2 regions of the Klebsiella sp. PL-2018 genome follow, and region 1 is predicted to be linked to the other one. Evidence: predicted binding sites of a transcription regulator. Region 1 holds the regulator's gene; the other holds the start of a gene.
The links. The regulator Fur, encoded in region 1, represses iron uptake genes when iron is present. The targets are predictions, from matches to a motif close to ATAATAATGAGAACNACTATCAA.
Positions count from the first base shown of each region.

Region 1 (15,168 bases):
GGAACTGCCCCAGCGAAGCGTGCGAAACGGGCTGGGTATCCTTCAAATGAATGGCGGTGATTTTATGAATGCCCTTCCTCAACTCTTCGGGAACATCGTTTTGCCAGGCGCTTAAGTTGCCAACGTCCGGGTAGACGCAAAACCACGGGCTGCAAACCTTCCGTTCGAGATCCAGCCAGCGGGAGATATTGCTCATAAAGGCGGTATCCATAATCTCCATCGACAGCATCACCTGCGCTTTCGCCGCTTCAGCCACCGCCCAGTTGATGCCCTCGATAAAGTATTCCCGGGTCTGCGCCGAAGAGGATTCGTAATAGACGTCATAGCCTGCCAGCTGGATGTTGCGAATGCCGACGTGGCTGGCAAAATCCAGCGCATCAAGCATCAGTTCCCGCGCCTTAAGCCGGGTATCGCGATTGACGCTACCAAAAGGATGGCTGCGGTGCGCGGAGAGGCACATGCTCGGCACATCAATGCCGCTGTTAATTTTGTCGGCCACGAACGCCAGCCGCTGCCCCCGGTTCCAGCGCAGCCTGGCCTGGCGCTCGGGGCTTTCGTCAACGGAGATTTCAATAAAATCAAACGCCAGGCCCGCCGCCATTTCAAAGCGTTTCGGCCAGTCCAGCGCCGCGGGGAGCGCTTTTTCGTAGATGCCAAGTCTGGGTTTCATTGCGCCGCTCCCGTCGCCCTGGAGAGGCTTTGCGCGACCGCTAAGTAACGGGCGTAGCCTTCACGCAGCTGCTGATGCCGATTGCTGTCGGGTTGATAGCAGACCACCTCGGGCTGCGTGGCGGCAATCGCTTCGCTGAAGTTAGCGTAGGCGCCGCTGCCGGCCGCGGCGCACAGCGCGGCGGCTCGACAGCCGGCCTGTTCGATATCCACCACTTCCAGCGGAAGATTGGCCGCATCGGCGTACATCTGCGTCCAGCCTCTCGACTGGCTCGGCCCGCCGGTAAAGCGAATTTTTTGAATATCCCGATTGAGTTCAATAATGCGGTCCTGATGCACCAGGTGAGAAAAAACGATGCCGCGATAGATGGCCGCAATAATATCCTTTTTCGTATGATGCCCCGCGAGGCCCACTAGCGCGCCGGGCAGATCCATCGCCAGATTGGAACCGAACAAATAGGGTAAAAAAATGAGGTTACTGTCGGTATCTTGCGCAATCCAGCTTTCGAAATGGTCGTAGCAGCGGTCATCGTCAGGGAAAAACTGCTTCACAAACCAGGAGAGATTGCTCGCCGAAGTGGGGCTGCCCTCGTGAACGAAGTATTTGCCCGGAATGCAGTATTTCCCCCAGATGTAGGGAAAGTCGCTGGCAATAATGCTATCCGTCACCGAGGTGGCGATACTCCAGGTGCCGGCCACCGCGCTCAGGGTATCCGCCCGGTCAATCCCCGAGGAGACGGCGGAGGCTACCACGTCGAAAAAGCCGCCGAAAACCGGCGTCCCCGGGCACAAACCGCAATCCAGCGAGGCCTGCAGGGTAATGTGGCCCACGCAGTCCGTCGAGTTCACCACCGGCGCGGTTTTATCCGCCACTTCCTCAATGCCAAACAGCGCCATCATGTCGCGGTCATAGCGGGAGGTAAACTGGTTATAAAAATTGCTGCCGGAAATATTGGTGATCTCCGCCGTCGCCTCGCCGGTCAGGCGGAAACGAACGTAGTCGTGCACCATTAAAACGGCGTCGATCCTGTCGTAATTGGCCGGCTCATGCGCTTTCAGCCACGCCAGTAGCGACACCGGATGTCCGGTCCACAGCTGCTGCAATCCTTTTGGGTATGCCAGCTTGTCTATACCTTCGCGATACCATTTTTTGACAAACGCCAGCGCCCGGGTATCGGATGAGATAATCCCGTTGCGCACCGGCTCGCCTTTTTTGTCAATCGCGTAGAGCCCTTTGCCGTGCGAGGAGAAACCGATCCCGCCGATGCTTAGCGGCGGCACCTGGCTTTCATACAGCGCTTTTTTTATCACGCTGCAAACGGTGTCCCATAGCTCATGCATGTTCCGCTCGGTAAAGCCCGGCTGTTCGGATAATACCTGCGCATATTGCGACGCCACGTGAATCTCTTGCCCTAACTCATTATATATACCGGCTTTGGTGACCGTACCACCGATATCAACCCCGATAAAATTCATATCCCTTCGCCTCATATTTAAAATAAGTTAACGTCTGGCTGAGCTAATAAAGGTGGCGCCCCAAATAAAAAGCCCTTTCACCACGTACTGAACGTAAGGTGAGATCCCCAGAAGGTTTAAACCATTATTCAGTACGCCGAGCATCATGGCGCCAATCAGGGTGCCGATAATCATTCCGCGGCCGCCGGCAATGGATGCCCCGCCGAGCACCACGGCGGCAATGGCATCCAGTTCAAATCCGACGCCGGCATTCGGCTGGCCGCTCATCACCCGCGAGGTGAAAATAAGACCGGCAAAACTGGCGGTAAAACCGCTGATCACGTAAACCAGCAATTTATAATATTTCACCCGCAGACCGCTCAGGCGCGCCGCTTCTTCATTGCCGCCGAGGGAATAAACATAGCGACCAAACGGCATATGATTCAGGACGATATAAAAGATGAGATATAAAACCACCATCAGAATAATAGGCACCTGAATACCGAACAGATATTCACGGCCCCAAAAAGCGAATGAATCCGGTAAGCCGGAGATGGGGTAGCCGCCGGTATAGATCAGCGCCAACCCCTTCGCAATAATCATTGCCCCGAGGGTCACGATAATCGGCGGCATTTTACCGTAGGCGGTTAAAAAGCCGTTCAGCGCGCCAAAGGCGACGCCGGAGCACAGACCGATAAGAATGGCTAACCACGGATCTAAACCATAGTACTTCATTAATCCCGCCATCAGGGTACCGGCCAGGGCCATGACCGCGCCGACGGAGAGGTCGATCCCGCCGGTCAGGATGGCAAAGGTCATCCCGATGGCAATGATGGCATTAATCGAGACCTGACGGGCGACGGTCGATAAGTTATCGACCGTTAAAAAGTAGTCATTAAAAATAGCCATACAGGAGAACAGGAGTACCAGACCAACAAACGGCAGGAACGCGGGCATTTTTAATAAACCATGGAGCATCTTTTTATTTTTATCAGGAGATGCGGCGGGCGCTAATGACACGTTTTCATTACTCATTTAATACTCCCTAAATAATATTACCGGCAGCGTGCAGCATAATCACAGTGGAATTGATTTGGTCGTTCTCGAGTTCGGCAACGATATTACCGTCGCGAAAAACCATTACCCGGTCGCTAACGCCAATCACCTCTGGTAGCTCAGATGAAATCATAATTATTGAAATACCCTGGGCGGTGAGGTCGCGCATAATCTGATAGATTTCTGATTTCGCTCCGACATCAATACCGCGAGTCGGTTCGTCAAAAATAAGAATATTGACATCATGATTCAACCAACGGGAAATAACGACTTTCTGCTGGTTACCGCCGCTCAACGTCCCCACCGCGGTCCCGGCATCCGGCGTTTTCACGCCAACGTGATTAATTAAACGCTCGGCGGTCAGGCGCTCTTCGTTATCGCGGATAAGCGAGAACTGGCAGGCGTGTTTGTTAAGCCAGATATTATCTTTGACCGAAAAAGGCAGCACCAGTCCCTGCGTTTTGCGGCTTTCCGGCAACAGACCAATGCCCAAACGCAGAGCCCGGTCGGTGGATTTTATCGTCACCTCTTTTCCGGCCAGGCGGACGCGCTTTTTGAAGCATTTATCCGCGCCGGTCAGGGCCAGGATCGCTTCGGAACGCCCCGACCCCACCAGCCCGGCGAGGCCCAGGATCTCCCCTTTGCACAGCGTCAGTCGATTGAGCTGGCTACTCTCGGTAAGCTGAATTTCGGCCTCCAGCAGTATCTCATCATGCGCCAGCGTCCGCCGCTCGGGATAGATATTCTCCACCTCACGGCCGACCATCATCTGGATCATCTCGGCGATATCGATATTGTCGACCTTTGCCGACCCGATATATTTGCCGTCGCGGAGAATGCTCAGGCTGTCGCAGATCTCATATATCTCCTCAAGATGGTGTGAGATAAAGAACATCCCGACGCCTTTGGCCTTTAAATCGCGCATCACGCGGAAAAGATGCTCCGCCTCGCTCGGGGTTAAGGTCGCGGTGGGTTCATCCAGAATGAGAATTCGCGCATCCAGCGACAGCGCTTTGGCAATTTCCACAAACTGCTGTTCGGCGACGCTGAGATGGCAAATTTGCTCATCGGGATCGAGGGTCACGCCAAGATCTTTAAAAATGCGTAACGCCTCGCGGCGCATCGCTTTACGATCTAGCAGGCCAAAACGATTTACCTTTTCGCGATTAAGGAAAATATTCTCATAAGCGTTCAGATAGGGAATAAGAGAAAACTCCTGAAAGATAATCCCTACGCCGCAGGCAATCGCGTCACGATAGTTATGAAAATGCTGCTGCTTACCGTCAATAAAAATATTACCGGCGTCAGGTTGATATATCCCGCAAAGGATTTTCATTAACGTCGATTTACCCGCGCCGTTTTCACCTAATAAAGCATGCACCTCCCCTCGGCCAAGGGTGATATTGACATTATCCAGCGCCTTGACCCCGGGGAAGCTTTTACTGACGTTTTTGACTTCCAGTAAGCTGGGCATAAACATCGCTCCATAATGGCTCGATAAAATAGCGAGCCATACTTTAATAAGAATCCGGCACGGCTCACCTGAATAAGCGAGAGCCGCTGTAGCGTAATAATGCGATTACCAGTGGAAATCTTTGGCGTTGGTTTTATCGATAAGCTTCACATCAACAGGGATCTCTTTAGGAATATTCGCCCCCCAATGTTTGGCCAGGGCAATACCTAAACCAATACGCAGCTGATCGCGCGGGAACTGAGCGGCGGTGGCAATAAACGGCGTATTACCTTTAGCAATTTCAGCGACCGCTTCCGGAGAGCCATCAACGCTCACCAGCTTCACATCGCGCCCTGATGCCTGAATCGCCGCCAGAGCGCCGAGTGAGCCAACATCATTCACGCTAAAAATACCGTTGAGCGTCGGGTTGGATTGCAGCATATTTTCCGTCACGCTCATGGAGGTATCGCGCTCTTGTTTACCATTCAGTTTGGTAATCACTTTAATATTGGGATGCTTTTTCATCGCATCTTCAAAGCCGCGCACGCGCTCCAGAATAGGTACCACCGGAATCCCGTCGAGAATCGCTACGTTGCCTTTATCACCCAGCGCTTTGGCTAAGTGTTCTCCGGCAATAAAGCCCGCATCATAGTTTTTTGAGCCGACAAAAGAATCTATCGGGCCATTAGCCTGAGCATCTATCGCCACCACCACCACGCCGGCTTTTTTAGCGGCCAGCACGGCGGTTTCCGCACCGACGCTATCAGCCGGGTTAATCAGCAAAATATCTATTTTCTTTTGCAGCATATCCTCAACGTCGCTAATCTGCTTGGAAACATCATGCGCCGCATCCGCTGTATAGACGGTGGCGTTAATATCTTTTGCCGACTGCTCAAGCGACTCTTTCATGGTGACGAAATATTCGTTATTCAATTCCTGGAACGACATACCGATAGTCAAAGGTTTGGCATTAACGCAGGCAACCATGCTCATCGCAAGAAGTCCTGAGAGTATTGCTTTAGTCTTAAATTTTACAGGCATTCACTATCTCCTTATTGAGTAATGCGCTGAGAAATAAAATTTATTTATCAGCGTTTTCATGGTACGGATGCTGCCTGATATACTGAGCAATAAATACGCCGCTGGCAGATAGCCAGAAGCCACCGATATTGATCTCAGTTATCCCCATGATTGAAATCCAGTATTTAATGAACAGCCATCAGCGGTCATTTGCGTAATAATTAAAAATGGCGAACTTAACTAGTTAAAAAATTTATGGTTTAATGACGACCTTAATCGAATCGAGCGATTTAGCCATCTCAAAAGCGGCTTTCCACTCATCAATAGAATAGAAATGCGTCACCACGCCTTTGGCGGTCAGCAGACCGCGCGCAAAGAGATCGATGGCGATTTCATAGCTGTAAGGCCCCAGATGCGCGCCGCGAATATCCAGCTCTTTACGGTCGCCAATAATCGACCAGTCGGCGGTCGTTTCTTTACCAAACACGCTGAACTCAACGAAACGTCCCAGCTTACGAATCATCTCCAGACCCTGGGTCACGCCGATGGGGGCCCCCGTCGCTTCGATATACACATCGCAGCCGTAGCCATCGGTCATGGATTTTACGATAGCGATGGCGTCCTCTTGCGCCGCATTGATGACCACGTCGGCGCCAAACGCTTTCGCCAGCGCCAGGCGGTCGTCCATCGTGTCGATGACCACCAGTTTCTTCGGCGTTTTCAGATGAGCGACCTGCACCATACACAGCCCCAGCGGCCCGGCGCCGGCGATAACAACCACATCATCCAGTTCGATATCTCCGCGGCGTACCGTGTGGATTGCGCAGGCCATAGGTTCGATCAGCGCGGCATCTTCTTCGCTTAATGATTCAGGAATTTTGTGAATAATCGCCCGTTCGGAGAAACGCATATATTCAGCCATACCGCCATCGGCAACATCTTTCTGAAAGCCGTAAATGTCATGGGTTTCGCACATCCAGTATTTGCCGGTTTTACAGAAACGGCACTCATGGCAGGGGACAATCTGTTCAGCCAGGATGCGATCGCCAATTTTTAATTGATATTTTTCAGCGGAGCCCGGGCCTAATTCGGCAACCCGACCGTAAAACTCATGGCCGGGCACCACCGGCGTTTTCACCCACGGATTATCGCCCCAGAACATCGGCGCGCCGTCCTGGGCCTTGCAGTCGCCGGCGCAGATTCCACACCCGTCAACCTTAATGACCACTTCCTTTTCTTTGGCGACCGGGCGGGGAATTTTCTCAAAGCGATAATCCTGGGGACCATGGCAGACAACCGCTTTCATATCTTCAGGTAATTGTTCCATCGTAAACCTCTTTTTCGGATAAATAATGAAGAGGGATGGTATTGCTGGCGCAATACCCCTCCATCGGGCACAAGGGCTATTCAATAATAATGCCGGTAGAATATCTGGCAGAGCGGCTATTTAGTCTCGACAATATGTACCTGGTGCTGGCGATAGGTATCAGCTGGTAATTCGTTAGTGATCAACACATCAATATCCGCCAGATCGCATATTTTATAGAGTGAATAGCGTTCAAACTTACTGCTATCGACCATCAGGATTTTTTGATCGGCAACTTTCAGCATCTCCTGCTTCAGCCGGACGTTGACTTCATTGCTGTCTTTTATTTCCAGCCCGGCGTCGAGACCCTGGCAAGAAAAAAACAGCTTATTGACCTTAAAGTTGTTGATAATGAACTCGGCGACCGGACCGTGAAAATCACCGTGGCGCTCAGAATATTCACCCCCAACGCTGACTATTCTTATTTTCTTACGACAGGCTAAGGTTTGAATAATATTCAAAGAATTGGTAATCACGGTCAGCTCGATGTCAGGCAGCTGGCGCGCTAAAAACCAGCAGGAGCTGCTATTATCCATGATAATGCACTCATGCTCATGAATAAACTGCAGCGCGCCTTTAGCAATACGCATCTTACGTTCCGGCTGCTCTTTGGTGCGCTTAATAAAGGCCTCGGCTTTATCGACAAAGTTCCCGTGATTTGTCGGCGTATCGGCAGCTAAAAATGATGCGTTATTTTCAGAAATCATTGCACCGCCAAAGCTGCGAACTATTTTTTTATTTCTCGCCAGCGCGGTTAAATCCCGGCGAATGGTTTCTGGAGATACACCGAATATCTGTGAGAGCTCATTAACTCTGGCGCATCCTTTTTCTACGACATATTCCACAATTAATGAATGACGTTTAACTTGTAACATAGACGTTCTCAAGAAAGCATTCAGGATTTAATGACATAAATATAACAAAATCGTCCATATCAGTAAGTGACATAAATCATACAAAATCAAAACAAGTTTTTAGCTTTTTTTAGTTTGAAGCTGATCATATATATGAGGCAACTTTCATTTTGGATGGAATAAATTTGTGATTAAAATCGCAGAATTAGCCGTGATTGTTCGTTTGCTTTAGCCGTATATTCGCTAAAACGGGCAAACCCGGTCAAAGCAATAATACCCGTTTATGCCCGATTCAGTCAGCGTAATATCCGCCAAACCTGTGCCGTCTGGATAACACATAACGTCAAACCTTGCGGCATCGCCATAGTGTCACGACTTTTGCCGCCTCTGAGACCAGCAGCAGAGCAATAAAGAAGGCCGCGCTTTTCAACGCCACCGCCTGCGCCAGCCAGACCACCAGCGAAAGCGACGGGAGCATAAAGGCCAGACGCAGCGGCGTCTGCGCATAGGCCAGCCACGGCGCATAGCGGCTCTGGCGCCATAAGAGAATCATCGACGCGGGAATGCTGATAGTCAGAATAAAATGAAGGGTAAACAGCCAGGCGGCCGCGGAGCCCCAGGTTTGCAGCAGCGGTAAAAATGAGAGGATATCGTCGTAAAGCGGTACTCGCCGGTGGTAGATGTTCCAGCCAATAAACTGCAAGAGATAAAAGAGATCCATCCCACCCCAAAACCAAAAAACCTTCTTTCGTTCCAGATTCATCGCTATCCCTGCGAAAAAAACAGGCCCTGAAAAGGGCCTGTTTATCGTGCGGTCAATTACGCGTTTTTCAACACTTCGCTGACAATCTCTACCGCTTCTTTCTCAATCTGCTGACGATGTTCAGCGCCGAGGAAGCTTTCGCAGTAGATTTTATAGGCATCTTCGGTACCTGACGGACGCGCGGCGAACCAGCCGTTGTCGGTCATCACCTTCAGACCGCCAATCGCCGCCCCGTTGCCCGGCGCCGCGGTCAGACGCGCGGTAATCGGATCGCCTGCCAGGGTACTGGCGCTCACCATTTCCGGGGAGAGCTTAGACAGCGCCGCTTTCTGGGCAGACGTCGCGGAAGCCTGCAGACGGTTGTAGCTTGGCGCACCAAAGCGCTCTGCCAGCTCGTCGTAGTGCTGCTGCGGGTTTTTGCCGGTGACTGCGGTGATTTCCGCCGCCAGCAGGCACATGATGATGCCGTCTTTGTCGGTCGACCACGGCGTGCCGTCAAAGCGCAGGAACGACGCCCCCGCGCTCTCTTCGCCGCCGAAGCCGAAGCTGCCGTCAAACAGGCCGTCAACGAACCACTTAAAGCCAACCGGTACTTCCACCAGTTTGCGCCCCAGATCGTTGACTACGCGGTCAATCATCGCCGAGGAGACCAGGGTTTTACCGACAGCCACATCTTTGCCCCACTGCGGGCGATGCTGGAACAGGTAGTTAATCGCCACCGCCAGGTAGTGGTTCGGGTTCATTAACCCGGCCGGCGTGACGATACCGTGACGGTCGTAATCCGGGTCATTGGCGAAGGCCAGGTCAAACTTGTCGCGCAGCGCCAGCAGGCCCGCCATCGCGCACTCGGAGGAGCAGTCCATGCGGATTGCGCCGTCTTTATCGAGGTGCATAAAGCGGAAGGTCTGATCGACGTGGTCGTTAACGATGGTCAGGTTGAGATTGTAATGCTCAGCGATACGCTTCCAGTATTCGATACCGGAGCCGCCCAGCGGATCGACGCCCAGCGTCAGTCCGGCTTTCTGGATCGCCGCCATATCGACGATATCCGCCAGCCCTTCAATAAACGGCTGCACCAGATCCTGCTCTGTGACGTGGCCGGAGGCCAGCGCCGCATCAAGAGAAATACGCTTCACGCCCTGCAGACCGGCAGCCAGCAGTTCGTTGGCGCGATTCTCTACCACCTTAGTCACGTTGGTATCCGCCGGGCCGCCGTTAGGCGGGTTGTACTTGATACCACCGTCTTCCGGCGGGTTGTGGGACGGCGTGATAACAATACCGTCAGCCAGCGGGCCGCCCTTCTTGTTGTGCACCAGAATCGCATTGGAAATCGCCGGCGTCGGGGTGAAGCCGTTGTTTTCCTGAACGATGACGTCAACGCCGTTCGCCGCCAGCACTTCCAGTACGGAAATGAAAGCCGGTTCGGAGAGTGCGTGTGTGTCCTTACCAACATAGCATGGGCCGGTGATCCCGTTCTTCGCGCGATCTTCAGCAATTGCCTGAGCAATCGCCAGAATATGCTGCTCGTTGAAGTTGTGGCGCGCCGCGCTGCCGCGGTGACCGGAGGTGCCAAACTTCACTGCATGTTCCGCGTTGCCAACTTCCGGCTTCAGCACATAGTACTGGGCAGTCAGTTGGGCGACGTTAATCAAATCACTCTGTTGCGCAGGTTGACCCGCGCGCTTATCGATTGCCATTGCCTGATCCTTCTGGTGCAAAGTTAACTAACTAGATCGTACCGCAAACCTTTTCGATCAATTCCGCAGGGAACTGCATTGACTGCATGATATGTTCGATCATGCTGCATTTGCGACCGGTATTGGTATTTGTAATGACCCACCACGGCGTCCCCGGTACCTGCTTAGGTTTCGTCTGATTACCGTTTTTCTGCAGCGTGCGTTCATCCTCAGCGAAATAAACGCGGGTGCGCCCGTGCAGGGACTCGGTCGCCTCGGCAAACACTTTGCTGTCTAAGGCGTAGAGGGTGGTCAGAACCAGCATGAAACGGTTTACCGCGCGCTTTTGTTCGGCGTACTCATCAGATAACAGCAGCTCACGCATAGCGCGAACTTTATCTTTCAGAGGATTGGCGGGTTTCACTTCAACGACAGGCGTTGGCGCAGGGGCCGGAGCGGCTTTCGCTACCGGTGCGACAGGCTGGGAAACGGCGGAAAACTTCAACATGCGCCGTAAAATGTCGGATGCGCTCTCGCCAATATGCTTGGTGTGGCTGGCAATATAGCTATAGAGTTCATCATCAACTTCAATTGTTTTCATCTTAATCCAGTGCGATATCTTTTTCTGAATACAAGTTGTCGGGATTATAGGGACAAATCCCAACCGCGGATAGCGTCAAACCAGGATGGCGGTAAAACTCGGATATCTTCCGGGTCTTGCAGCCGGATGGCAGAATGTCCAACATAATACCCTAACCCGACGGAGCGAAAAAAAGAACTTTGCCATGAAATTAAATAGCCGAGCGCAATCTGCACAGAATCCGCACAATAATCCCCCTATCGTCCTGGTCCACGGCCTTTTTGGCAGCCTGGATAATCTTGGGATCCTCGCCCGCGATCTGGTTCTCGATCGCGATATTATCCAGGTCGACATGCGAAACCACGGCCTTTCGCCGCGCTCGCCTGACATGACCTATCCCGCGATGGCCCAGGATCTGCTTGATATTCTCAATGAATCACAGATTGAGAAAGCCACCTTTATTGGTCACTCAATGGGCGGTAAAGCGGTGATGGCGCTGAGCGCGCTGGCCCCGGAGCGCATCGCGGGCCTGGTCGCCATTGATATCGCCCCGGTGGATTATCACGTCCGCCGCCATGATGAAATCTTCGCCGCCATCAATGCCGTCACCGACGCGGGGGCCGCTACGCGTCAGCAGGCGGCGACGGTCATGCGCCAGCACCTTAACGAAGAGGGCGTGATTCAGTTTCTGTTAAAATCTTTCGTGGACGGCCAGTGGCGGTTTAACGTACCGGTGCTGTGGGAGCAGTACGATAATATCGTCGGCTGGCAAACCGTTCCGCCCTGGCCGCATCCGGCGCTGTTTATTCCGGGCGGCAACTCCCCCTACGTCACCGATGCCTACCGCGAGACTTTATTAGCTCAGTTTCCCCAGGCGCGCGCGCACGTTATCGCCGGCGCCGGGCACTGGGTGCATGCAGAAAAACCGGAGGCCGTTATCCGCGCGATCCGTCGTTATTTGACCTCTATCGCCGCGTAACTGCCTAAAATATACTCGACCGCGCGGCTTAATGCCCGCGGCCGTTGGCGCAGCCCGTCGCCTGATGTATTATGGCGCGCTGTCTGCATCGGCTATGCCCGATAGCTTGTTTCCCCCGAAGTCACTCTGAATCATGGCAAAAGAACAAACGGACCGTACGACATTAGATTTGTTCGCAACTGAGCGTCGGCCGGGTAGACCGAAAACGAATCCGCTTTCGCGCGATGAACAGCTGCGCATCAACAAACGCAATCAGCTTAAACGCGATAAGAGTCGCGGTCTGAAGCGCGTGGAGCTAAAGCTCAATGCCGATGCTGTCGATGCGCTTAATGAGCTGGCCGAAGCCCGTAACATGAACCGCAGCGATCTCATCGAAGAGATGCTGATGAACCAGCTGGCAGCCCTGCGCGACCAGGATAAAGCCTAAAACCCTCAAAAAATAAGCTTTCGTGTAGCAGAGTGTGCAGTTGGGCGTGATTGCTGTTTCCGCGCCCTTCTCAGTTCTGCTATCATTGCCCCTATCTGCGGGCATTACGCCACTACCACATCATTAAGTTTCAAGAGGTTATTTTACTCATGGCAATCATCGGCATCTTTTTTGGCAGCGACACCGGCAACACCGAAAATATTGCAAAAATGATCCAAAAGCAGCTTGGTAAAGACGTTGCTGATGTTCACGACATTGCCAAAAGCAGCAAAGAGGATCTGGAAGCTCACGATATCCTGCTGCTCGGCATTCCCACCTGGTACTACGGCGAAGCCCAGTGCGACTGGGACGATTTTTTCCCGACGCTGGAAGAGATCGATTTCAATGGCAAACTGGTGGCTCTGTTTGGCTGTGGCGATCAGGAGGACTATGCTGAATACTTCTGTGATGCACTGGGGACTATCCGCGATATCATCGAACCGCGCGGCGCAACTATCGTTGGCCATTGGCCGACCGCCGGCTACCATTTTGAAGCCTCTAAAGGCCTGGCCGATGACGATCACTTTGTTGGCCTGGCCATTGACGAAGACCGTCAGCCTGAGCTGACTAACGAACGCGTGGAAAAATGGGTAAAACAGATTTCTGAAGAACTGCACCTCGAAGAAATCAAGAATGCCTGAGTCTGAACGGCGTAATCATCAGGTTTCGCCGAATTGATAGATAAAAGCAATCAAAGTTATAGCTACAAGTTTTTAACTTTTAATCACATATCTGTACAATGTCCTCTGATTTAACGGGGTCGCGTGAAGCACTTTGTAGCGAGTGCCTCGTTTTTGACAGCATACAAGGCCCGATGCTTGCAGTTTTCATTTCACCATGGCAGTTCTATAATGAGACGCATTACATCGGGTGATTCTCTGTATTACTTCCGCTGAAGGAAGTAGATCGTTTAGCAACAGGACAGATTCCGCATGACTGACAACAATACCGCATTAAAGAAAGCTGGCCTGAAAGTGACGCTTCCGAGATTAAAAATCCTGGAAGTGCTGCAAGGACCGGATAACCATCATGTCAGTGCGGAAGACTTATACAAACGCCTGATTGATATGGGTGAAGAGATTGGCCTGGCCACCGTCTACCGCGTACTGAACCAGTTCGACGACGCCGGCATCGTCACCCGTCATAATTTCGAAGGCGGTAAATCCGTTTTTGAACTGACGCAGCAGCATCATCACGATCACCTGATTTGCCTCGACTGCGGCAAAGTGATCGAATTTAGCGATGATTCCATCGAAGCGCGCCAGCGTGAAATTGCCGCAAGGCACGGTATTCGCCTGACTAACCACAGCCTGTACCTGTACGGCCACTGCGCAGAAGGCGACTGCCGCGAAGATGAACATGCCCACGACGCGGCAGAGAAATAATCACCGCATCGTATACCGCCAAAAGCCAACCTGAAGGTTGGCTTTTTTTTGCCCGGAATCTGCCGCCTCTTTCTCTCGCGCTGCAATACGTTTACTGTCAGTGCATCCTGACGTGTACGGAGAGTCGACATGGAGCTTCGCCAGCTACGCTATTTTGTGCGCATTATTGAAACCGGCAGTATGGGCCGCGCCGCGCTTGACCTGGATATCGGCGTCTCCGCGCTTAGCCAACAGATGGCGCGCCTCGAGAACGAACTCGCCATTCGCCTGCTGCAGCGGACGTCTCGCGGCGTAATGCCGACCAGCGCCGGCCTCGCCTTCTACTCCCAGGCGCAGCTCGCGCTGCGTCACGCCGATGATGCGGTTCTCGCCGCGCGCGAGGCGCGCCTTTCCGGCCACGTCAGCGTCGGTATGGCCCCCAGCACCGCCTCCGTTCTCGGGGTGCCTTTTATTCACGCGATGCGCGAAAGCTATGCCGACGTCCGCCTGCATTTGGTCGAGAGCCTCTCCGGTAACCTTGAACGCATGATCAACACCCGCCAGCTTGACTTAGCTATCGTGTTCCAGAAGGAGAAGCTTGTGCGCTGGAGCGCCAGACCTATTCTCGAAGAGCGTCTGTTTCTGATTGGCACCCATGACGTGCTCTCTCCCCTTCCCGAAGCGAGCATCTCGCCTGGCCAGCTGGCCGCTATCCCGCTGATTATGCCAAGCCTGGGGCATGGACTGCGCGGCAGGCTGGAGGCGATCTGCCAGGAGCATGCCCTGAGCGTCGATGTGGTGGCTGAAATCGACGGCCTGGCCCTGCTGATGCGCGCCGTCCGCGACGGGCTCGGCGCCACTTTGCAGCCGGGGGCGGCAATTTCCCATCTCGACAGCGAGTCCCTGAGAGTGATCGGCGTCGACAATCCGATACTCAGTCGACCTAATTTTCTCGTCAGCCTTTCCGATGATGAGCTGACTCCGGCAGGCCTTGCGGCCCGCGTAATACTGGCGAAAGTCATGCGTCAGCTGGTTGAGTCGGGTCGCTGGCCCGGCGCCAGCCTTTACGCAAACTAAACCCCCCTTTAGCAATACGCCATAGCGTCCAGCCGGCCGTAACGCATACATTTCCATTACAAATTTAACAATCAAGCAAAGCGTAATGGAGCCATAAATGGTGGATGTACTGGTCATTGGCGGCGGCAATGCCGCGCTATGCGCCGCCTTAACCGCCCGGGAAGCTGGCGCGTCCGTACTGCTGCTGGAGGCCGCGCCGCGGGAATGGCGAGGCGGCAACTCTCAGCACACGCGGAATCTTCGCTGTATGCACGATGCTCCGCAGGATGTTTTGGTCGACAGCTATCCGGAAGAAGAGTACTGGCAGGACCTGCTGCGCGTCACCGAGGGCAACACCAACGAAGCGCTGGCGCGCCTGGTGATCCGCACCTCATCGCAGTGCCGGGACTG
Region 1 covers NZ_CP077673.1:1,698,949-1,714,116, reverse strand. The annotation lists gene MKleb_RS07925 (L-ribulose-5-phosphate 3-epimerase) at 1-670, opposite strand, end outside; gene MKleb_RS07920 (FGGY-family carbohydrate kinase) at 667-2,145, opposite strand; gene MKleb_RS07915 (ABC transporter permease) at 2,173-3,102, opposite strand; gene MKleb_RS07910 (sugar ABC transporter ATP-binding protein) at 3,170-4,654, opposite strand; gene MKleb_RS07905 (ABC transporter substrate-binding protein) at 4,760-5,626, opposite strand; gene MKleb_RS07900 (erythritol/L-threitol dehydrogenase) at 5,907-6,980, opposite strand; gene MKleb_RS07895 (DeoR/GlpR family DNA-binding transcription regulator) at 7,097-7,894, opposite strand; gene MKleb_RS07890 (arginine:ornithine antiporter) at 8,217-8,636, opposite strand; gene pgm (phosphoglucomutase (alpha-D-glucose-1,6-bisphosphate-dependent)) at 8,693-10,333, opposite strand; gene seqA (replication initiation negative regulator SeqA) at 10,365-10,913, opposite strand; gene ybfF (esterase) at 11,098-11,871, shown strand; gene ybfE (LexA regulated protein) at 12,005-12,298, shown strand; gene fldA (flavodoxin FldA) at 12,448-12,978, shown strand; gene fur (ferric iron uptake transcriptional regulator) at 13,270-13,722, shown strand; gene tcuR (tricarballylate utilization LysR family transcriptional regulator TcuR) at 13,852-14,778, shown strand; gene tcuA (FAD-dependent tricarballylate dehydrogenase TcuA) at 14,876-15,168, shown strand, end outside.

Region 2 (15,168 bases), 1.6 Mb from region 1:
CTCTTCGCGGGTGATGGTTTGTTTCATCCCGCCCATTGAGTAAACTTTCACCAGCACCTCGGCGGATTTCTCAGCGGTATCGATCAGGCCGAAGGTTTCGTCCAGATTGGGGCCGCTGCCGAAAACGCCGTGGAATGGCCACAGCACCAGCGAATGTTTCTGCATCGCCTCGGCGGTGGCCTGGCCGATTTCGTCGGTGCCCGGCACCATCCACGGCAGGATGCCGACGCCGTCCGGGAAGACCACCAGGCATTCGGTACTCCCTTCCCACAGCTTGCGGGTAAACAGATCGCTGCTATTCTCCAGCACGTAGGTCAGGGCGATCAGATTGGTGGCGTGGCAGTGCATGATCACCCGGTCTTTACCGTTGGTCAGCCGGATGCGCTCGCTGTGCGACAGGAAGTGCGCCGGCAGCTCGGATGTTGGCACCGCATCGTTGGTCAGGCCCCAAAGAATATGGTATCCCGCGCCGTCGCTGTCGACTTTCACCACCCCGAGGTTCGCCGCCGGGTCGAGCTGGACGTTACGGAAGAATTTACCGGAACCGGTGACGATAAACGGCTGGTTAGCCAGCGTCGGCATCGGCTGGCTCAGGGCGATATAGCGCGGTTTAGCGTGGAAATCCGCCGCGTAGGGTTCGATATCCGCTTCGTCCAGGCGCAGCGTCAGGTTGCCGCCGTTGCGCTCGTCCCAGCCTTTCAGCCAGGCGTCGGAAGTGGCTTTAATCATGCCCTGGACGAACCAGGCGTCGATAATGGTCTGCATAGTCTTGTCTTTCCTGTTGATTCGGCGCGGGGGTGGCCCCTCACCCTAAATATGTGCGAGCCCCGGATTGCGCCGTAAACGGCTTATCCGGGCTACCAGTTCGTAGCCCGGCCGCGACCCGGGGAACGTCCGGGCATTACCCGCGCTGGCTCAGAACCGCATTTTCATAAGCGCGTACGTTATCCAGCCACTGGCTGCCTGCCGGCGTATCGTGACGCTGACAGTACATCTCCCAGATGGCCTGCCACGGCAGGCACTTCTGCTCTTCCAGCAGCGCCAGACGGGCGGTGTAGTCGCCGTCGACTTCCAGCTGACGCAGCTGGGCGGTCGGTTCCAGCAGGGCGCGTAGCAGGGCTTTCTTCATATTGCGGGTACCAATTACCCACGCCGCGATGCGGTTAATCGAAGCGTCGAAGAAATCGAGACCGATATGCACGCGGTCGAACAGATCGTGACGGATGATTTCGCTGGCGATGGCCTGGGTTTCGTCATCCAGCAGCACCACGTGGTCGCTGTCCCAGCGTACCGGACGGCTGACGTGCAGCAGCAGGCGCGGGATATAGAGCATGGCGGCGGAGATTTTGTCGGAGATGACCTCCGTCGGGTGGAAGTGGCCGGCATCCAGGCACAGGGCGGTCTGGCGGCTGGTGGCGTAGCCCATATAGAACTCATTGGAGCCGACGGTGTAGCTTTCCGCGCCGATACCGAACAGTTTGCTCTCGACGGCATCAATGTGGTGCGCCGGGTCCAGCTTCTCGCTGATCACTTCATCGAGCGCGTTCAGCAGGCGCTGGCGCGGCGCGAAGCGGTCAACGGTAATATCCTTCATGCCGTCCGGGATCCAGATATTCATTACCGACGGCGTGCCCAGCTGCTCGCCGAAGTAAGCGGAAATACGGCGGCTGGCCTTGCAGTGATCGATCCAGAACTGGCGGATTTCATCGTTGGCGTGCGACAGCGTAAAGCCGTCGGCGCTTAGCGGATGCGAGAAGCAGGAGGGGTTAAAATCGAGCCCCAGCTTGTTGGCTTTCGCCCACTCAACCCAGTTTTTAAAGTGCTCCGGCTTAATTTCATTACGCGGCACCGGCGCGTCGGATTCGAGATAGAGCGCGTGCAGGTTCAGGCGTTTTGGCCCGGGGATCAGGCTCAGCGCCTGCTCAAGGTCGGCGCGCAGCTCGCTGGCGTTACGCGCTTTACCCGGGTAGTTGCCGGTAGCCTGAATACCGCCGGTCAGGCTTCCTTCCGGGTTTTCGAAACCGACGACGTCATCGCCCTGCCAGCAGTGCATGGAAACGGGCAGGCGATCCAGCTGGCGCAAGGCCTCCTCGACGTCCACGCCGACGCTGGCGTAGCGCTGTTTGGCAATTTCCCAGGCTTGTTCAAGTTGAGTGGTCATGCGCAAAGCTCCTTGGTCTGTTGTGGCTGAAACTGCGCGACGAAGCGGGCAATTTCACTTTCAGGATTGGGGGTAAAGGTGGTGAGGGCGTAGTTTTGCCGCACCACCTGACGGAATTCATCGACGTTGTGCAGCTCGTCCAGGGTCATCAGCTGAATGCCGATATTGCCCAGGGTGGAGGCCTCAACCGGGCCGGCGGTCACGGTGATGCCGCAGGCGTCGGCGCACAGCTGGTTGAGCAGTTCGTTCTGGCAGCCGCCGCCGACAATATGCAGCTGGCTGAACGGCTGACCGCGCAGCGCCGCCAGCTCGTTGAGCACCCGGGCGTAGAGCAGCGCCAGGCTGTCAAAAATACAGCGCGCCAGCTCGGCGTCGGTATCGGGAACCGGCTGCCCGGCTTCGCGGCAGGCGGCCTGGATTTCCGCGCTCATGTTGTCCGGGTTGATAAAGCGGTCATCGTTGCAGTCAATGACGAAGCGGCAGGCCGGAAGCGCAGCGGTACGCGCGATCAGCGCCGGCAGGTCGCCGACGTTTTGCTCCTTGAGCACCCGCTGCAGCAGCCACAGGCCCATAATATTTTTCAGCACCCGATAGCGGCCTTCGGCACCGCCTTCGTTGGTGATATTGGCCCTTAGCGCCGCATCGCTGGTGCAGGGGGTTTTGCTTTCAAAGCCCATCAGCGACCAGGTGCCGGAAGAGAGATACGCGGCGTTTTTGCTGGCCAGCGGCGAGGCGATAACCGCGCTGGCGGTATCGTGGCTGGCGACGGCGACCACCGGGATGTTATTGCCCTGCGGGCAAATCCAGTGGCCAATAACGTTGCCGGGATGGGTCGGCGTTCCGAACCAGTCGCGCGGCGCGCCGCTCCAGTTCAGCAGATCTTCATCCCAGCTATCGCTGTTGATGTTGACCAGCTGCGTGGTGGTGGCGTTGGTGTATTCCCAGTTCATGTTGCCGGTCAGGCGGAAGCTAAAGTAGTCCGGGATCAGCAGCGCGTGCGCGGCCTGGCTGACCAGCTCCGGCTGCTGTTCAACCAGCGCGCGCAGCTGATAAAGGGTATTAAACGGCAGAAACTGAATACCGCTGCGGCGGTAGATCTCCGCCCGGCCCAGCTGCTCTTCGGCATGGCGCATCAGGCCCTGGGTGCGGGAGTCGCGATAGGAAACCGGCAGGCCGACGCGCTGACCCGCTTTATCCAGCAGGACATAATCCACGCCCCAGGTATCGATGCCGATGCTGTCGATCAGGATGCCCTGTTCGCAGACCTTCTCCAGACCGCGGCGAATTTCCCCTTCCAGGCTATCGAGATCCCAGCAGTCGAAGCCATCCACCTTTTGCAGGCTATTGGTAAAACGGTGAATTTCACGCAGCGCCAGCGTTTGCTGACCGGGCTGATAACCGGCGAGCATCACCCGCCCGCTGGAGGCGCCTAAATCGACGGCGACACAATGACGATAACTCATGGGAAGATCCTTGTGAAAATCATTGCATGCAGTCTAAAAAAGTCGCGTCGGGCTCACCTTCTTGTTACTGACAGGGAAAATTGGCCGCTGGCAAGAAAGCAAAGGTGACCGTGAGGGAGGTCACAGTTTCGTTTTCTCCGCGCTGGGGTGAGGGATGTGATGTTGTCCGCAGTTCCCGATCTTTCCCGTCATTTCTTGAAAAAGCGGCAGGCTTTACGAATTTTGCGGTCAAAAATTGAAGGCCGGATCGCCGACCCTTAATTACTATTTGCTCCACTGATTGATAACTTTTCTCATCTCGAGGAGCGGCTATGACTATGTTGCACAGTGTGGATTTCTTTAAGTCCGGCGTTTCAGCTGTCGCCATTGAGCCGCGGCTCCCGCAATCCGCTTTTCCTGAGCATCACCATGATTTTCATGAGATTGTTATTGTGGAGCACGGCACCGGGATTCACGTTTTCAACGGCCAGCCCTACACCATCAGCGGCGGCTCGGTCTGCTTTATCCGCGATCACGATCGCCATCTCTACGAGCATACGGATAATTTATGCCTGACTAACGTGCTCTATCGCGCGCCGGACGCGTTTCGCTTTTTGTCCGGCCTGAACGCGCTGTTGCCGCAGGAGCAGGAGGGGAACTACCTCTCGCACTGGCGGGTGAATCAGAATGCGTTGCAGCAGGTGCGCCAGATTGTGGAGCAGATGGAGAACGTTGGCGCGGATGCGGATATGCACGCCATCGCCAGCCGCGAGATTTTATTTATGCAGCTGCTGGTGCACCTGCGTAAAAGCAGCCTCGCCGAAGGGGCCGCCAACAACGACGCGCGGCTCAACCATTTGATGGCCTGGCTGGAAGACCATTTTGCCGAAGATATCTGCTGGGAAGAGGTGGCGGCGCGCTTTTCGCTCTCCTTGCGAACCCTGCACCGTCAGTTAAAACAGCAAACCGGGCTGACGCCGCAGCGCTATCTGAATCGGGTGCGGTTGATGAAAGCGCGCCATCTGCTGCGCCATAGCGATGATAGCGTGACCGATATCGCCTATCGCTGCGGATTCGGCGACAGTAACCACTTTTCGACGCTTTTCCGCCGCGAGTTTGACTGGTCTCCGCGCGATATTCGCCAGGGGCGCGACGCCATTCTTCAGTAACGGGAGAGCAGTCAACGTTTTGACAGACATAAACGCGAATAATGAAACGTTATTCACGTCCGGAGTTGATGTCGTGGCAGGTCAGCTGATTCTTCGCAAAGATGAATTTTTTGCCTCTCCCGCTCAGGCGGTGGCGGTGGCGGATCGCTATCCGCAAAACGTCTTCGCCGAGCACACCCATGAGTTCTGCGAACTGGTGCTGGTGTGGCGGGGTAACGGCCTGCATGTCCTGAACGATCGTCCGTGGCGCATTACCCGCGGCGATCTGTTCTATATCCGCGCGGAAGATAAACACTCCTACGCCTCGGTGAACGATCTCGTCCTGCAAAACGTCATTTATTGCCCGGACCGGCTGCGGCTTAACTTTGACTGGGCCGCGCACATTCCCGGCCTGTTCGGCACCCCGTGGGTTCCGCACTGGCGGATTGGCAGCAGCGGCATGGCCCAGGTCAGGCAGGTGATTACCCAGCTGGAGCATGAAAGCAGCCGCAGCGATGCGCAGGCCAATAATATGGCCGAACTGCTGTTTGCGCAGCTGGCGCTTATTCTTCAGCGCTATCGCTACGCCACCGATAATCTGGCGGCAACCCAAAGCGAAGCGCTGCTCGATAAGCTGCTCACCGAGCTGGCGGGCAGCCTCAATCGTCCTTTCTTTCTTGACCGTTTTTGCGAGCGCGAAGGGTGCAGCGAACGCGCGCTGCGCCAGCAGTTTCGTCAGCAGACGGGGATGACCATCAACCACTACCTGCGCCAGCTGCGCATCTGTCACGCGCAGTATCTGCTGCAGCATACCGAACGGCTGATTGGCGAAGTGGCGATGCAGTGCGGGTTTGAAGATAGCAACTACTTTTCGGTGGTGTTTAACCGCGAGATAGGCATGACGCCGGGGCAGTGGCGGCAGCGCAGTCGCACCGCCGCCTGACGACGCTAGTTCGCCATTCCCAGACCAACGATATTGGCGGCGATAATAATCACCACGCAGCCGAGGCTGAGGACGCCCACCGGACGACGACCGGCGTTGTTCCACTCTTTCAGTATCAGACCCACGAGGCCGCCGCACAGCACGTAGAAGCTCATATGCAGCATCCAGCTCATGTAGTCGTACTGCGCCGGAATGCTGGCGTGGCCCCAGGCGTAGAAAAAGAACTGCAGATACCACATCAGGCCGCCTAACGCCGAAAGCAGGATATTGCTGATGATGAGCGGTTTTGCCAGCGAGAAGTCGGCTTTTATCGACAGGTTTTTTACTTTTGCCAGACGGATGAAGCAGAAGCCGAGGTTGACCAGCGCGCCGCCGCCCATGATCACCACATAGCTTGGCAGCGCGGTGTAGAGCGGATCAACGCCGAGCGCGGCGGCGGCTTCATGCATCGGCTTGGCGGCGTTCATGGCGAACGACATACCGGCCGAGAAGATGCCGCACATCACCGCCAGCAGCAGCCCCTTTTTCAGGTTGAAGTCTTCGGCTTTGATGCCCATTTTGCGCTCTTTCAGCTGGCCTGCGCGGGTGACGATACCCACGCCAATCACCGCGACCAGCACGCCGAGCAGCGTCATCTGGCCGCCTTTAGTGTTAATGAGAACATCAAACTGACCGTTAAGAATCGGCGTCATTAACGTGCCGACAATCAGCGTGATACCAATGGCGATGCCGATCCCCATCGACATCCCCAGGTAACGCATCGTCAGGCCGTAGTTGATATTACCGATACCCCACATGGCGCCGAACAGGAAAACGGGCAGCAGAGTGGAGGCGTTAAAAGAACCGTAATAGGCCCAGAAATCGGGCAGCAGCATGGCGCTGATGGCCCAGGGGAGGATCAGCCAGGAGACAATACCGCCGATAGACCACATGGTTTCCCAGGACCAATGTTTAACTTTCTTGAACGGGGCATAGAAACAGGCTGCACTGGCCGCACCTATCAAATGCCAAAAAATACCCATCGTAATCGCGTGATTCATTGATTTTATCCTCATCTATTTTTTATCGGATAAATCTTCTTCCGACCCGATGAGTGTAAAAATCGGTCAGTTTTTCCGCCTTTAAGCTGTTGCCACCCGAAGCCTGAACCTGGCAACCAAAAACTTAATTAGTTGTTCTGTATCACAAAACGACATCTATTACCCATTGTTATAACCTTATTAAAAATACGGCATTGATAAGCGTTTTCAATATCATTTAATTAACTATAATGAACCAACTGCTTACGCGGCATTAACACTTTCCGCCGCTCGACAATAATGGAGATGATTATGAGTTATACACTGCCTGCCCTGCCGTACGCTTATGACGCCCTGGAACCGCATTTTGACAAGCAGACGATGGAAATCCATCACACTAAACACCACCAGACCTACGTAAATAACGCTAACGCAGCGCTGGAAAGCCTGCCTGAGTTCGCGAGCCTGTCCGCAGAAGAGCTGATTACCAAACTGGATCAGCTGCCGGCAGACAAAAAAACCGTGCTGCGTAACAACGCAGGCGGCCACGCTAACCACAGCCTTTTCTGGAAAGGCCTGAAAACCGGTACCACCCTGCAGGGCGACCTGAAAGCGGCTATCGAGCGTGATTTCGGTTCCGTTGACAACTTCAAAGCGGAATTTGAAAAAGCGGCGGCGACCCGTTTCGGCTCCGGCTGGGCGTGGCTGGTGCTGAAAGGCGACAAGCTGGCGGTGGTTTCTACCGCTAACCAGGACTCCCCGCTGATGGGCGAAGCGATCTCTGGTGCTTCCGGCTTCCCGATTATCGGCCTGGACGTGTGGGAACACGCTTACTACCTGAAATTCCAGAACCGCCGCCCGGACTACATCAAAGCGTTCTGGGACGTGGTGAACTGGGACGAAGCCGCAGCGCGTTTTGCCGCCAAAAAATAAGGTTGCATTGTGCTGAGCGAGAAGCGAGTCTGATGACTCGCTTTTTTTATATCCGCAGCAAAGGAGCAGCGATGCACTATCCGGTGAATGTCTTTGTGGGCAAGGTAAGGGATTATGACGGCAGCCGTCCAAGCGCCATCGGTAAAATTCAGGTCGATGGTGAACTGACCCTCGGCGATTTGGGGCTGGAGGGCGATGAGCAGGCGGAGAAGAAAATTCACGGCGGGCCGGACCGCGCGCTGTGCCACTATCCCCGTGAACACTACGCCCACTGGGCCCGTGAGCTTCCGCAGCAGGCGGATCTTTTCTGCGCCCCGGCGTTTGGCGAAAATCTCTCGACCGAAGGGCTGACCGAAAAAAACGTCTACATTGGCGATATCTTCCGCTGGGGAGAAGCGCTGATTCAGGTCACGCAGCCGCGATCGCCGTGCTTCAAGCTCAACTATCACTTTGCCGTCAGCGATATGGCGCAGCTTATGCAAAACAGCGGCAAAACCGGCTGGCTGTATCGGGTGGTGGCGGGCGGGCAGGTGTCCAGCGATGCGCCGCTGGCGCTGGTTTCCCGGCTCAGCGACGTGAGCGTTCACGAAGCGGGCGCCATCGCCTGGCAGATGCCGTTTGATGATGAGCAGTACCACCGTCTGCTCTCCGCGGCGGGGCTGTCGGTGAGCTGGAGCCGTACCATGCAGAAACGGCGCCTGAGCGGGAAGATCGAAAATAATTCGCGGAGATTGTGGGGAAAATAGCGCTTCCGTGCGCGTTCCCGGATGGCGGCGCGTTGCGCCTTATCCGGGCTACCCGTTTCGAACCCGGCCCGGCGAAGCCAGGCCGGGGGGATCAGGTGCGCTTGTACAGCGGCAGCCAGAGGGTTAAGCGCAGGCCGCCCAGCGGGCTGTCGTCGGCCTTCACCCAACCGCGATGCTGTTGAATCGCCGCCTCGACAATCGCCAGCCCCAGGCCGGTACCGCCAGACTCGCGGTCGCGCGCCTCATCGGTACGGTAGAACGGACGGAAAATCTGCTCGCGATCCTCCGGACTCACGCCCGGGCCGTCATCATCGACGTTCACCGTGATGCCGTCTTTATCCACTGAGAAGCTTACCGAAATTTTAGTATGCGAGTAGCGCAGCGCGTTACGCACGATATTCTCCAGCGCGCTTTCCAGGGCATTGGGGTTACCGTACAGCGGCCACGGCCCCGGCGGATACTCGACGGTGAACGATTTCCCCATCTGTTCGGCTTCAAAGGCGGCGTTATCCAGCACCTCGCCCCACAGCTGGTTGGCTTTCACCGTTTCGCTGACCAGCGCGGTTTTCGCCTGATTGCGCGACATCACCAGCAGGTCGTTGATCATGCTATCCAGCCGGTGCGCTTCCATCTCAATCCGCTCCAGCTCTTTGCTTTCCCCGCTGCGGCGGCGCAGCAATGCGGTGCCTAACTGCAGGCGGGTCAGCGGCGTGCGCAGTTCGTGCGAGATATCGGACAGCAGACGATGCTGGCTGGACATCATGCGCTCCAGCGCGGTCACCATCTGGTTAAAACTGGTCCCGGCGGCTAAAAACTCCTGCGGACCGGCTTCCAGCTCCGGATGCTGACGCAGGTTGCCCTGGGCGACTTCATCGGCGGCATTTTTGAGCTTACGCGCGGGTTTCGCCAGGCTCCACGCCAGCCATAGCAGCAGCGGGGCGCTGACTAACATCGTGACGATCAGCAGCAGTAGCGGCCGGTCGAACAGCAGATTGATGAAGTCTGATTGTGACGTATTGGCAGGACGAATCAGATAGAGCTGGTAGTTATCTTCTCCATCCCTGACGGAAAAAGGCCCGACCATTTCCAGACGACCATAGCGCTTTTTCTGCGGATGGTCGGCGTTATCCGCCTGGCCGATAAAGTTGCGGATAATCTGCATTTCGTTGCGTTCGGCACCGATAACGCGACCTTCGCTGGTGACCAGCAGCAAACGCTGGCCCGGCGGAGCCCACTTATCGATGGCGCGAAACAGACGACGCCACCACATCAGGTCGTTTGGCGGATCGTTCGCCAGTTCGGCCTCGACGTGCTGTTCAATCATGATGCCCTGACGTTGCTCGCTCTCCAGCAGCTCGGTCATCTGGCGCGAGTCCAGCTTAGGCAGCATCAGAACCAGCATCAACACCAGCGCCAGCGTGAGCCAGAAAATAGCGAAGATGCGTGCGGTTAAACTTCCAATCATGAAGCCGATACCATCAGATAGCCGCGTCCGCGCAGGGTTTTAAACCACGGATGGCCGTCTTTGCGCTCCGGCAGCTTGCGCCGCAGGTTGGAGATGTGCATATCGATTGCGCGATCGAATGGCGTCAGGCGTTTACCCAGCACTTCCTGGCTAAGATGCTCACGCGATACCACCTGGCCAAGATGCTGCGCCAGAAGATAGAGCAGGGTGAACTCGGTGCCGGTCAGCTCGAGGGTCAGACCATCGAAGCTGGCTTCCTGGCGACCAGGGTTAAGGCTTAGCGCATCCACTTCCAGCGTCGGTGAACCGGCTTCGGTTGTCTGCTGCTGCTCGCTCCAGTGCGACCGGCGCAGAATCGCGCGTATACGCGCCACCAGCTCACGATCGTTGAACGGCTTAGGCAAATAATCGTCCGCGCCCAGCTCGAGGCCGAGAACGCGATCCAGCTCGCTCCCGCGGGCCGTTAGCATGATAACCGGGGTCTGGTGTGTCTGACGCAACTCTTTGAGCGTGTCGATACCGTTTTTCTTCGGCATCATCACATCAAGCAAAAGTAAATCGATGCTGTCGTCCAGAAGGGCCAGCGCCTGTTCCCCATCATGGGCGACGAGCACATTAAAACCTTCCATATCGAGCAGCTCTTTTAACAGGGAGGTGAGCTCCCGGTCATCATCTACTAACAGGATTTTATTCATTGTTTAAATACCTCCGAGGCAGAAATTACGTCATCAAGGCTCGCTAATCCATGACTTTACGTTGTTTTACACCCCCTGACGCATGTTTGCAGCCTGCATCGTAAACTCTCTCTCGTTGAATCGCGACACAAACGTTTTGGGAGTATGTGATGCGCAATGTTTTCGCTGCCGTCATGGCCTCAACGCTGGCGCTAAGTGCATATAGCCAAGCCGCTGAAGTCGTCACCAGCGTTAACTGGCTTCCCGGAGACGAAGGGGTCCAGCGCAGCAGCCAGAGCCATATGTTTGACGGCATAAGTTTAACTGAACACCAACGGCAACAGTTACGAGATCTTATGCAGCGGGCACGCCACGACAGGCCACCCGTTAATGTTAGCGAAATGGAGACAATGCATCGCCTTGTCACCGCAGAAAATTTTGATGAAAACGCTGTACGCGCTCAGGCAGATAAGATGGCGCAGGAACAGGTTGCCCGCCAGGTTGAAATGGCAAAAGTTCGCAACCAGATGTATCACCTGCTAACGCCAGAGCAGCAAGCGGTTTTAAACGCTAAGCACCAGCAACGAATGGATCAGTTGCGTGAGGTTGCACGGATGCAAAAAGGCTCAGCGATGATGCTTTCGAGTAGTAGCAATACCCTGCAACCCCAGTAACAACCCTGTTTTCCTTGCCATAGACACCATCCCTGTCTTCCCCCACATGATGTGGGGGTTTTTTTTGCCCGTTATTCAGTACCCTCCTGCCTCCCCGTCCCGGTAAAAGATCGGGTTATACTAAGCGCATCGCGAAGTAAGGAGCGTTTATGAATCAATCTTATGGGCAGCTGGTGAGCCGCGCGGCGATTGCGGCGACGGTGATGGCCTCTGCGTTACTTTTGATCAAGATTTTTGCATGGTGGTATACCGGGTCTGTGAGTATTCTGGCGGCGCTGGTTGATTCACTGGTGGATATCGCCGCCTCGTTGACCAACCTGCTGGTGGTGCGTTATTCGCTGCAGCCTGCCGATGAAGAACATACCTTTGGCCATGGTAAAGCGGAATCGCTGGCCGCGCTGGCGCAAAGTATGTTTGTCTCCGGCTCGGCGCTGTTTCTGTTCTTGACCGGTATTGATCATCTCGTTCGTCCTGAGCCGATGAATGCGGCGGGCGTAGGGATGGTGGTGACGCTGATTGCGCTGGTCAGCACGCTGCTGCTGGTCACGTTCCAGCGCTGGGTAGTAAGAAAAACACAAAGTCAGGCGGTACGGGCGGATATGCTTCATTATCAGTCTGATGTTATGATGAACGGCGCAATTCTGGTGGCGCTGGCCCTCTCCTGGTACGGCTGGCACCGTGCTGATGCGCTGTTTGCATTAGGTATAGGCGTCTATATTTTATATAGCGCGCTGCGCATGGCTTATGACGCCGTTCAGTCGTTGTTAGACCGCGCGCTTCCTGATGAGGAACGCCAGGAAATTATCAATATCGTGACCGCGTGGCCAGGCGTCAGCGGGGCGCACGATCTACGAACGCGGCAGTCAGGGCCGACTCGCTTTATTCAGATTCATTTGGAAATGGAAGATAACCTCCCGCTGGTTCAGGCACACGTGATTGCCGACCAGGTGGAGCAGGCGCTGTTGCTCCGTTTTCCCGGGTCCGATGTCATTATCCACCAGGACCCCTGCTCTGTGGTGCCGTTAGGGCGGCAGGGTGTTTTATGATCTTTAGGTTATAGTCTGTAAACTCGATGTAAAAGTGTGGGGCGGATCGGCATTTTTTGTATAAATTACCGCCATTTGGTCTGACCTGAATCAATTCAGCCAGAAGCGTTTGATATACTATTGCAATTATCGTTGTGCACTCCTCGTGAGGGGCGCTTCAGGCAACAGGATTATTTTTTGCTTCCTAAGTTCAGAGGTAGTCATGATTAAGAAAATCGGTGTGTTGACAAGTGGCGGTGATGCCCCGGGCATGAACGCAGCAATTCGTGGCGTTGTGCGTGCGGCATTAACGGAAGGTCTGGAAGTTTTTGGAATCTATGACGGTTACCTCGGCCTGTATGAAGATCGTATGGTTCAGCTCGACCGCTACAGCGTTTCCGACATGATCAACCGCGGCGGCACCTTCCTGGGGTCGGCGCGTTTTCCAGAATTCCGCGAAGAACATATTCGCGCCGTCGCGATTGAAAATATGAGAAAGCGCGGCCTGGATGCGCTGGTGGTTATCGGTGGTGACGGTTCCTACATGGGTGCCGTGCGTCTGACTGAGATGGGCTTCCCCTGCATCGGTCTGCCGGGCACCATCGACAACGATATTAAAGGCACCGACTATACCATCGGCTTCTTTACCGCATTGAGCACCGTGGTAGAGGCCATTGACCGCCTGCGTGACACCTCTTCCTCCCACCAGCGTATTTCCGTTGTTGAAGTGATGGGCCGCTACTGCGGCGATCTGACCCTGGCGGCAGCTATCTCCGGCGGCTGTGAGTTCATCATGGTGCCTGAGGTTGAATACACGCGCGACGACCTTGTTTCAGAAATTAAGGCGGGTATCGCGAAAGGCAAAAAACACGCGATTGTGGCGATCACCGAGCATATGTGCGACGTCGACGAGCTGGCTCACTACATCGAGAAAGAGACCGGCCGTGAAACTCGTGCCACCGTACTGGGCCACATTCAGCGCGGCGGCTCTCCGGTTCCTTATGACCGTATTCTGGCATCCCGCATGGGCGCGTACGCGATTGACCTGCTGCTGCAGGGCTTCGGCGGCCGCTGCGTTGGTATTCAGAACGAGAAGCTGGTTCACCACGACATTATCGACGCTATCGAAAACATGAAGCGTCCGTTCAAAAGCGACTGGCTGGATTGCGCTAAGAAGCTGTACTAAGCCTCCGGCGGAAATAAAAAGGCCTTCTCAGAGAGAAGGCCTTTTTTATGGGCGGGACGCTACTCGATATCCAGGGCATCCTCGGAGAGGATAATCCCGGTATTATCGGCGTAGAGATGGTCGCCGGAAAAGAAGGTGACGCCGCCGAAGTTGACGCGCACGTCGCTTTCGCCGATACCTTCACCTGCGGCCCCGACGGGGATAGCCGCCAGCGCCTGGATGCCGATATCCAGCTCTTCCAGATCGTCAACCTGACGCACAGCGCCATAGACGACCAGCCCTTCCCACTCGTTTTGTACGGCCAGACGCGCCAGGTCAGCGTCAATCAATGCGCGTCGAACGGAACCACCGCCGTCAACCAACAGGACATGGCCACGGCCGTTCTGTTCGAGCATATCGTAGAGCAACCCGTTATCCTCGAAACATTTTACCGTGATGATTTGTCCACCAAACGACGAGCGCCCCCCAAAGTTGGAGAACAGAGGTTCCACGACGTTGACATCCTCCTGGTAGATGTCACAAAGCTCGGAAGTATCGTATTTCATAGGCTTAACGTTCAGTTGCTGCGAGAATTTTCAGTATATCGCGTGAATCGTACTGTTGGCAAAATCATCAATTGTTAATTGATATTTGTCAGTTAACCCACAAGCCGGCTGCAAATAATTCCGATAACAAACAGCAGGTTGGTCAGCAGCGCCCCTTTAACCGTTCTTTCGAGCATTGGACGCATGGCGACAGGGTCGCGTTCGCGCATCACATAACGCGCCTGTTGGACCAGCAGCGGCGTTGCCAGCAGGAACAGCCAACCCCACGGATTATGCAGCGAGAGAAGGTTAAACAGCGCCAGGCACAGCGGCGCGCCAAACAGCAGGCAGGCGTGGTAGCGGCGAGCGTTAACCGGCCCCAGGCGCACGGCGAGGGTGTTTTTACCGTTTTCACGATCGCTGTCGATATCACGCAGGTTGTTAATATTCAGCACCGCCGTTGCCAGCAGACCGCAGGCGGTGGCGGGTAAGAAAATAACCGCTTCAACGCTGTGCGCCTGGAGGTACCAGCTCCCGACCACGCTAAGCCAGCCGAAGAACACCAGCACGGAGATATCGCCAAGGCCGATGTAGCCGTAAGGACGAGTGCCGACGGTGTAGGTAATGGCGGCCACGATCGATAGCCCGCCAAGCACCATAAAACCGATAAAATCGGCCATGGTCTGCCAGGCCAGGAACAGCAGCGCCAGGCCAGAGAGACAAATCAGCGCCACGGTGAGAATCAACGCGCGTTTCATCTGCGCCTGGGTGATTGCCCCTTTCTGCATCCCGCGCAGGGGGCCGATACGGTCAGGTTTATCGCTGCCTTTTACCGCGTCGCCATAATCGTTGGCCAGATTGGAGAGGATTTGTAATAAACCGGCGGTGATGATGGCCAGCAGGGCAACCCAGGGATCGAAGCTGCCCTGATGCCAGGCAAGCGCGGAGCCGACAATAATGGCGGCAAAGGCCAGAGGTAACGTTTTGGGGCGCAGGCTTTCCAGCCAGGCCTGGGTGCGAGTGATAGCGTGTTCGGTCATAAGTCCCGGCCAATAAAAAATGGGGCTCTACCCTTCATACTTCAAGCTGCAGATGCGTTGGCGACGCGCATTCACCCCAGGCACTGCCGGGATAAATGAGGGCCATCAGCCAGCGGCTGCCTTTCCACAACTCGAATTATTTAGGGTATCTATAGCCCCATCTATAGTGATGAAAATATATTGAACCG
Region 2 covers NZ_CP077673.1:144,675-159,842, forward strand. The annotation lists gene rhaD (rhamnulose-1-phosphate aldolase) at 1-765, opposite strand, end outside; gene rhaA (L-rhamnose isomerase) at 902-2,161, opposite strand; gene rhaB (rhamnulokinase) at 2,158-3,624, opposite strand; gene rhaS (HTH-type transcriptional activator RhaS) at 3,936-4,772, shown strand; gene rhaR (HTH-type transcriptional activator RhaR) at 4,846-5,694, shown strand; gene rhaT (L-rhamnose/proton symporter RhaT) at 5,700-6,734, opposite strand; gene sodA (superoxide dismutase [Mn]) at 7,026-7,646, shown strand; gene yiiM (6-hydroxyaminopurine reductase) at 7,718-8,392, shown strand; gene cpxA (envelope stress sensor histidine kinase CpxA) at 8,484-9,857, opposite strand; gene cpxR (envelope stress response regulator transcription factor CpxR) at 9,854-10,552, opposite strand; gene cpxP (cell-envelope stress modulator CpxP) at 10,702-11,205, shown strand; gene fieF (CDF family cation-efflux transporter FieF) at 11,355-12,251, shown strand; gene pfkA (6-phosphofructokinase) at 12,454-13,416, shown strand; gene rraA (ribonuclease E activity regulator RraA) at 13,476-13,961, opposite strand; gene menA (1,4-dihydroxy-2-naphthoate polyprenyltransferase) at 14,054-14,980, opposite strand.
Region 2: sodA (superoxide dismutase [Mn]) is a predicted target of Fur. The motif match lies at 6,929-6,951, and genes of this name have one in related genera.